DNA from 4 places in the Vibrio eleionomae genome. Region 1 is predicted to be linked to each of the others. Evidence: predicted binding sites of a transcription regulator. Region 1 holds the regulator's gene; each other region holds the start of a gene.
What was found. Region 1 encodes CRP, which controls carbon source genes, mostly activating them, when cyclic AMP is high. Its sites were predicted from a motif close to TGTGANNNNNNTCACA; they were not measured.

Region 1 (2,200 bases):
TAGCCCCTGATGTTGCCGCTGCTTTACAGGTACAAGACGATGATTTCGTCCGGGTGTTAGCACAATAACGAGGAGTAAGTCATGACAGTAAACCAATTGTTTGACAGCTTATGGCTGGATTACACCACGCGCTTGTGTCCGTCGGCAGAAAAGGTTCACCACTTATTACAGGAAGACACGCCACTTATTAATGATCATATTGCTCTGAGAACGTTTAAAAGCAATCACTTAGGTATTGAAGCGCTGGCAAAAACGTTTATTGCATTGGGTTATGAGATGGGCGGTGAATATCATTTTCGGGAGAAAAAGCTCTATGCTCGGCACTACCAACATCCGGATCCAAGCTTACCGAAAGTGTTCATTAGTGAATTATTAGTGGAACAATTAACGTTGGAAGCCCAACAAATTATTGCGTCGCTATTGGAGCAAAGTGAAGAGTTAGATATAGCATCAGGGGCATTTTTGTATCGAGGGCGACCTTGGTCTATAACCATTGATGACTATAAGCAGCTAGCTTTAGAGAGTGAATATGCCAGTTGGCTCGCTGCGCATGGATATGGTGCTAATCATTTTACAGTGAGTGTGAACCAGCTAAACGCATTTGATGAGGTAAGCACTGTAAATGCATTCTTGCGTCAGCAAGGGTTTGCTATCAACCAATCTGGTGGTGATGTTAAAGGTTCACCAGAAGTGTGTTTAGAGCAATCCTCCACGCTTGCAGATACGGTGAATGTGGCATTTAGTGATGGCGTATTGTCGATTCCCGGTGGCTTTTATGAATTTGCTAAACGTTATCAGCAACCGGATGGTCAACTCTATCAAGGGTTCGTTGAAGCATCCGCCAATAAGATTTTTGAAAGTACTCATCGGCAACGCTGAGTCAGCTTTCTTGGATTACCCACTAAGAAAAAGCCACCTGCGAAAGGTGGCTTTACATATTCATATGCTTGTTAAAAAGAATTAACGTGTGCCGTATACCACGATAGTTTTACCGTGTGCGGAAATAAGGTTTTGTTCTTCAAGCATTTTAAGAATACGACCAACAGTTTCGCGAGAACAACCCACGATTTGACCGATTTCTTGACGAGTAATTTTAATTTGCATACCGTCTGGGTGAGTCATTGCATCTGGCTGTTTCGCTAGATTCAATAGTGTTTGTGCAATGCGGCCAGTTACGTCAAGGAATGCAAGATCACCAACTTTTTGGCTAGTAACTTGTAGACGACGTGCCATTTGCCCTGATAAACGCATTAGAATATCTGGGTTTACTTGGATTAACTGACGGAATTTCTTAAATGAAATTTCTGCCACTTCACATGGTGATTTAGCACGAACCCAGGCTGTACGCTCTTGACCTTCTTCGAAAAGACCAAGTTCGCCGATAAAATCACCCTGATTTAGATAGGAAAGAATCATCTCCTTACCTTCTTCATCTTTGATCAATACCGCAACAGAACCTTTGACGATGTAATACAACGTTTCTGCCTTTTCACCCGCGTGTATCAAAGTGCTCTTTGATGGGTATTTGTGAATATGACAGTGTGAAAGAAACCACTCTAATGTTGGGTCTGTTTGAGGTTTACCTAGAACCATAATATCTCACTTCCTCTGCAGGGTACGCTTGCCGCTATCCATAATTTAGCGAAGCCTTATTCAGGCTTACTAGAATAAGAAGAGTTTGGATTCACTGCAAGTTATCTTGTTTCCGTTAAAGAATAGTATCCTTTTTCACTTCGAATTTCTTGACTTTAATCGTGTCGTTTGGCCGAATTTTTGCGCAAAAACGTGCTTATGATCACGGTATGAAAAGTAAGCGAAATTCGTGTGTGATGAATCAACCAATTTTACCGCTTTCTATGAGTTGTTGCAGGATCGGTCTCACGATTAATTCCATTGCAAAACTCATTTTTCCCCCAGGAACAACAATGGTGTTATGCCGAGACATAAAGGATCCATCTATCATTGCTAGCAAGTAGGGAAAATCGACATTTTTTATCCCGCGAAGTCTGATTACGACAAAACTTTCATCTAAACTTGGAATGCCCTTCGCATTTAATGGGTTTGACGTATCTACTGTGGGTACTCGCTGAAAATTGATATGAGTACGAGAAAACTGCGGGGTAATATAATTTAAATAATCATCCATCGAGCGTACGATGGAATCCATCACTGCTTCTCGAGAATGCCCACGATCTCGGGT
Region 2 (2,200 bases), on a different contig from region 1:
ATTGTTGCATAGCAGGGTAAAGGACGTTTTTTGCTAAGTTGATTGCACCACCAATCAGCACTTTTTCAGGATTGAACAAATTAACAATGATCGAGATCGCAGCACCAAGATCATGACCAAGCTTTTCAATCAATTCACATGATAGCGGATCGCCATCGGCTGCTGCTAATGCGATCGCATCAATCGACATCGCATGACTAGGGTTAAGTGAAGAGGATTCGCCGTCATTTAAACGCCGTAACGCTTCCGCACAAATAGCCTCTGCACTGGCGACCGTTTGCAAACACCCCACATTACCACATTCACACACACCACCATGAGCTTGAGTTTGTACATGGCTAAGATCACCAATATTACCATGGCGACCTTGTAGCACCCGACCATCAAGAATAATCCCAGCTTCGACTCCATGGTTAATAGAAATTAAAACTGAATTTTCAACATCTTGCGCATGACCAAATAACTTTTCAGCCAACGCCCACGCACGAGTATCATTCGCTAGAAAAACAGGTAAACCAGTTGCGCGATAGATTTCCTCACCAAGAGGCAAATTCTTCACATGATAATGGGGCATTGTGAGCACAATCCCCTGCTCTGAATTAACTCGCCCGGGCAAAGTGATAGCAATGCTGGTAACGCGATCAACCATGGTCGAATACGTTTGGAAAAAGTCTTTGATTTCAAATAGCAGCCGTTCTAAAAGATCATCTTGATCAATTTCGTGGATATCTATTTTATTATCCACCAGCACTTCGCCCCCCAACTCATGCAGGGCTAACACTAAATAACCAAGGCCTAAACGCAGAGATAAGAATTGCCATCCCTCGTTATTCGTTTGCAAACCAATGGCTGGCCGGCCTCGAGAAATCGCTTCTTGAACAGTGGTCTCATGCACTAAATGGGCATCAATAAGCTCGCGAGTAATTTTAGTAATACTCGCGGGAGCAAGCTCACTCGTTTTTGATAAATCAATACGAGAAATAGGACCCTTTTGGTCTATGAGTTTATACACTCGACCAGCATTGATCTGCTTAATATGATCAATGTGACCGGGTTGGGCCATGTACATGACACACTCCAGAAAAAAACAACACGCTAATTTTTTTACTTTGCAAACTAATTGTGAAGCGATTTGATAGCTCCACGTGACAACCATCACGTATAGAAATAGAAGTTTGCGCGTTTAGTCAAATAGTTAGCGTAATAAATCGTATACCGACACAAAAATAAATGGGAATTTACGCCATAAATTTTCGCTCTGATACTGGTAAATTTTTCAATCACTTCCAAACTTTAGCTAAGGACTACATCAATATTATGCCTCTGAGTTAAGTGCAGGAGAAACGGTATGTCATCCATTCAAAGAAGAACCAAAATAGTGACAACGCTAGGCCCATCAACCGATAAGAGCGGTGTATTGGAATCCATTATTCGCGCGGGAGTGAATGTCGTACGCATGAACTTTTCTCACGGCAGTGCTGACGATCATAAATTACGTGCACAAAAAGTTCGGGAAATCGCCGCATCATTAGGCAGAACCGTTGCCATACTAGGCGATTTACAGGGACCTAAAATTCGCGTATCCACCTTTGCTGAAGGAAGTATTCTACTACAAGAAGGCGACCGTTTTATTTTAGATGCTGAAATGCTTCCTGGCACCGGAAATCAACAAGCTGTTGGTATAGATTATAAAAAACTCCCACAAGATGTACGCCGTGACGATATTTTGCTGTTAGACGACGGCCGAGTACAACTGCAAGTCATCTCGGTTGAGGAGAGCAAAGTCTTTACTCAAGTCACCGTCGGCGGCCCTCTTTCCAATAACAAAGGCATTAATAAAAAAGGCGGTGGGCTATCCGCCGATGCGCTTACAGAAAAAGATAAGCGCGACATCTTACTAGCAGCAGAAATCAAAGTAGATTACCTTGCTGTGTCATTTCCGCGTAACGGCGAAGATATGAAGTATGCCCGCCGTCTAGCGAGAGATGCTGGGCTAATTACGCGTATGGTCGCAAAAGTCGAACGGGCAGAAACGGTGGCTACCGACGACAATATTGACGATATTATTCGCGCCTCCGATGTCATTATGGTCGCACGTGGCGATCTGGGTGTCGAAATCGGCGATCCTGAACTTATTGCGGTTCAGAAAAAGCTCATTAACCGAGCCCAAGCCCTTAATCGTGTCGTTATCACGGCAACA
Region 3 (2,200 bases), on a different contig from region 1:
AAGGAGAAAGCATAATGTGGCTCATTCTTACGCTTGTGGTTTTTTTCTTATGCCGCTGGATTGCAACTAAAATCCATTCACCGTTAGCCAATCCACTGCTAATGAGTATTGTCATTTTAATTGCTATTTTGATGCTACTCGGTGTTCCTTTTGATACCTACTACGCAGATAACATTTATATCAGTGATCTTTTAGCTCCTGCAGTGGTTGCTCTGGCTTTCCCATTGTATGAACAGTTACCGCAAATTAGGGCAAACTGGCGAATTATCATGTTGGCATGTACCGTTGGCAGCATTATGTCGATGATGACAGCGGGTATTATCGCTGTATTAATGGGAACCAATATTACGCTGATTGCATCTTTAATGGCGAAATCCATTACGACTCCTATCGCGATGGAAGTATCAAAAAATCTTGGCGGCGAACCTTCTATTGCTGCCATTGTCGTTGTGCTCGTAGGCTTATTCGGCGCCATTATGGGTTATCCAATATTTAAAATGTTAAATATTACTCACCCTATTGCTAAAGGGCTTACCATGGGATCAGTTTCCCACGCACTAGGTACTGCAACGTGTGCAGAACGTGAACCTAAAGATGCCGCATTTAGTTCATTAGCGTTGGTCATGTGTGGCGTAATTACCTCTATTCTTGCCCCCATCTTTTTTGGCATTATCGTTTGGTTACACCACTTCATAGTGAATTGACCCATCAACATACTGTATTGCACTTATCTAAAGCCGAGAAACCACCGTTCTCGGCTTTTTCGTATGCGAGCGAATGAATATAGATATAGTTCACAAGTTGCACACCTGTAATCGATAACATGTGTGATCGCACTCTATTTATGTAACAAATAAATTCAATTTCAATAAAATTGTGATTTAAATCACTTATAAAAATCCTCATTTTCCTACACTAATTCTCCATAAATAAACAAGGACAGCTTATGAAAGGCCGTATTGAAGAAGCACTAAAAACGTTACCTGAAGCCATTTCCGATTATCTTTCCCCTATCGTGCTTGCCGACGATTTTGATGCAACACTATCTGCCGAGCATTTTACCCAACTATTAACGTTGTCCGGTTATAGCGATGCTGAACTGCGTATCGCTCTGCTGCCATTGGCCGCCGCTTTTGCCTATGTACCTATTTCAAACTTTTATGTTGGCGCTATTGTACGCGGGTTAAGTGGTCGTATTTATTTTGGTGCCAATATGGAATTTTCAGGAGCCCAGCTTGGACAAACCATTCACGCTGAACAAGCCGGAATTAGCCATGCTTGGACCAAAGGAGAAGAAGGGATTAAAGATCTCACAGTCAACCACACGCCATGTGGTCACTGTCGCCAATTTATGAATGAGTTAACCACAGCTGATTCCCTGCAAATCCAACTGCCAGCACGTGATAGCCAATCGCTTCAACACTATTTGCCAGAGTCATTCGGACCAAAGGATTTAGGTATCGAATCTGCATTGATGGCCAAAATCGACAATGGGCAGCACTGTGATGTTGACGAAGCCATTGTTCAACACGCACTTTCCGCGCTTAATCGCAGCCATGCACCTTACACACATAACCTGAGTGGAGTGGCGTTACAAACGCGATCAGGACGTTATTACACCGGTGCTTACGCCGAAAATGCAGCGTTTAATCCCAGCCTGCCACCACTGCAAGTTGCTCTTGTCTTAGTGCGCATGGGAGGCGAAGAATTTACCGCTATCGAACATGCCGCTTTGGTTGAAATGGCGCAAGGCACGATTAGTCACCTTGCTTGTACTCAATCAACGTTAGAAGCCATCAATCCAGACATCGACCTTGCGTACCTTGCCTTAGATTAAACTCCCTCCCTTTTAGAAAGAGGCAGTCCTATGCCTCTTTCATTGCTAACCAATAAATCGAGCGAATTTGATGTAGGCACGTCGCTCGAGACACGTTAAGATAAGCGCAGTTCTCAATCTCATCTCAGTCAATCAGTTATACAAATACGTTGCTAAACGTTATCCAAGGAATGGTATGTTTTCCCAAGTTATTGCGATTTTGTTTCCCGTCATGGCACTTGCGGTGGTCGGTTATTTGTTAGCGGTTTGGTTTAAACCCGACTTTCGCCCTCTCAATAAGATGAATTTGGTGGCGTTCACGCCTGCATTGGTATTTTCATCATTACTGCATATGAAGCTTGATATGAGTCAGCTTCCCTTAAT
Region 4 (2,200 bases), on a different contig from region 1:
TCAGATAAAAGCGGTTGAGAGTCGTCCCACCAAAAATCGCCGATAGCCACGCCTGGTGAGGCAGGGATACCACTGACTGTTTTTTGTTTAGAGAGTAACCATTGGCCCTGAGTTTGAGCATGAGTCACGATAACAGCCAACTGAGCGGCTAATGTAACTAAGAAGGAAACTTCCATTTCACTAAACAAGCGTGGTTTCTTCTGTTGAACAACCAGAATACCAAGAACTTGTTTACGATGAATGATAGGAGTGCCAAGGAAGGAGTTGTAAACTTCTTCTCCAAGCTCTTTGAAATATTTAAAGTTGGGATGTTTTGAGGCTTCCGCGACATTTAAAGGTTCAGCTGAGCGTTTTACTAACCCAACCAAACCTTCATCGAAGCCTATATGAATCTTATCACCTTGGAACTTTAGGCCTTGCGTCGCCATTAATTCCAAACGTTGCTGCTCTTCATTAGCTAAGTACACAGTGCAACAGTCAGTGCCCATTGCGGCACATGTCTGCTTAACAAATGTATCTAAAGCTAGGTGGACATCTTCAACTTTAGAAACCTGTTCAACTATATCCCTTAGCTGAGAAAGCATGCTGTTAGATTACCCTCTTCGGAATTTACGTTTACCTTTCACCTTACGTTCTTTGAAAGGCATCGCTATCGATACAAACTCTTTCATGGCACGACGATACACATCGCGCTTAAAAGAGACGACTTGCCTTACTGGATACCAGTAACTTACCCAGCGCCAACCATCAAATTCAGGGGTTGAACCGCTCTGCATGTTGATTTTTGATTCATCACATTCAAGACGCAGTAAAAACCATTTCTGTTTTTGTCCAATACAGACAGGTTGCGAATCCCATCGAACAAGGCGTTTGGGCAATTTATATCGCAACCAATGACGACTTGTCGCTATGATCTTCACATCTTTTTTCGTTAGACCGACTTCTTCATAAAGCTCACGAAACATCGCTTGCTCGGGAGTCTCACCATCGTCAATCCCCCCTTGAGGAAATTGCCACGAGTGCTGTCCATATCGTTTCGCCCAGAATACCTGACCATGGTTGTTACATATCACGATACCAACATTAAGTCGGTAACCATCGCCATCTATCACTGGCAAACCTCTAATAAATTTTAATTACAGTGATTTTTCCACATATCCCCAGCCGGAGCAAACTAACTCGTAAATTTCCGGCAATATTTATGGGCGACATGGCAAAAACTCCACATTTTCGCAGCGATTATTACTTATCAACAACGCAATGAGACCTAGACCACATTTATTCACGTTTTCTGTGAATAAGTGTGTGAAGAAGCCTGTTTTTCGATTGAAAAAACACCAATACGAACAAAAAAGATCCTATTCCAATATATAGAATAAATATAAATAATCATTAATAAACATAAAGTTAAAACAAAAATAAGGCATGATATATGTGCTCTTTTTTGTAAAGATCATTTCAATACAAAAATCGAACAAAGATCCATCAATATGCGGGTTATCCACATTTATAAAAAAGGGGCACCACAACGCTAGCAAATTTCAACTATTTTCGTCCGACTAAACCCCTGTTTATTCATACATGGAAAGAGTAATTAACCACATAACAGTGCCTAAGTTGTGGATAAGTTTTTTATTTAGGATCCTATTCACACCAACCAGCAATCGTGTACGATCCTCTCTAGACATTGTTAAACATTAATGAACAGATGAAACCAGAACCACAATCCGAACAAGAACTGATGGAAAGAGCTCGTGCGATTGCAGGAAGCTCCTTTGAACAGTTAGCTGAAGAAGCACAAATGACTGTCCCAAACGATCTACGTCGCGATAAAGGATGGGTAGGACAACTACTTGAGTGGCATTTAGGCGCGACAGCTGGCAGTAAACCAACCCAAGATTTCGCCGATCTAGGGATCGAACTGAAAAGTATTCCGATCAGTTATCACGGAACACCACTAGAAACCACTTTCGTCTGTGTAGCCCCTCTCACAGGTATTCACGGTTTAACGTGGGAAACAAGTCATGTCCGTAATAAGTTATCACGAGTATTGTGGGTCCCCGTCGAAGGAGAAAGAGAAATTCCATTAAATCAACGTCGTGTCGGAATGCCGCTTATATGGAGTCCTTCAGAACAAGAAGAAGCTCAATTGAAAGCCGATTGGGAAGAACTGATGGAATTCATTGTTCTTGGTCAGTAC

Region 2: the regulator CRP is predicted to act here: its motif matches at 1,145-1,160, upstream of mlc (sugar metabolism global transcriptional regulator Mlc).
Region 3: the regulator CRP is predicted to act here: its motif matches at 876-891, upstream of cdd (cytidine deaminase).
Region 4: the regulator CRP is predicted to act here: its motif matches at 1,262-1,277, upstream of rppH (RNA pyrophosphohydrolase).

What each region holds. Positions count from the first base shown of each region.
Region 1 is NZ_WEKT01000004.1:102,459-104,658, forward strand. It holds gene astA (arginine N-succinyltransferase) at 1-68, shown strand, start outside; gene F9817_RS03710 (DUF1338 domain-containing protein) at 82-879, shown strand; gene crp (cAMP-activated global transcriptional regulator CRP) at 961-1,593, opposite strand; gene F9817_RS03720 (phosphoribulokinase) at 1,835-2,200, opposite strand, start outside.
Region 2 is NZ_WEKT01000003.1:179,096-181,295, reverse strand. It holds gene mlc (sugar metabolism global transcriptional regulator Mlc) at 1-1,069, opposite strand, end outside; gene pyk (pyruvate kinase) at 1,349-2,200, shown strand, end outside.
Region 3 is NZ_WEKT01000028.1:4,455-6,654, reverse strand. It holds gene F9817_RS14400 (CidA/LrgA family protein) at 1-15, shown strand, start outside; gene F9817_RS14395 (LrgB family protein) at 15-704, shown strand; gene cdd (cytidine deaminase) at 947-1,837, shown strand; gene F9817_RS14385 (AEC family transporter) at 2,013-2,200, shown strand, end outside.
Region 4 is NZ_WEKT01000033.1:43,173-45,372, forward strand. It holds gene ptsP (phosphoenolpyruvate--protein phosphotransferase) at 1-584, opposite strand, end outside; gene rppH (RNA pyrophosphohydrolase) at 594-1,112, opposite strand; gene mutH (DNA mismatch repair endonuclease MutH) at 1,709-2,200, shown strand, end outside.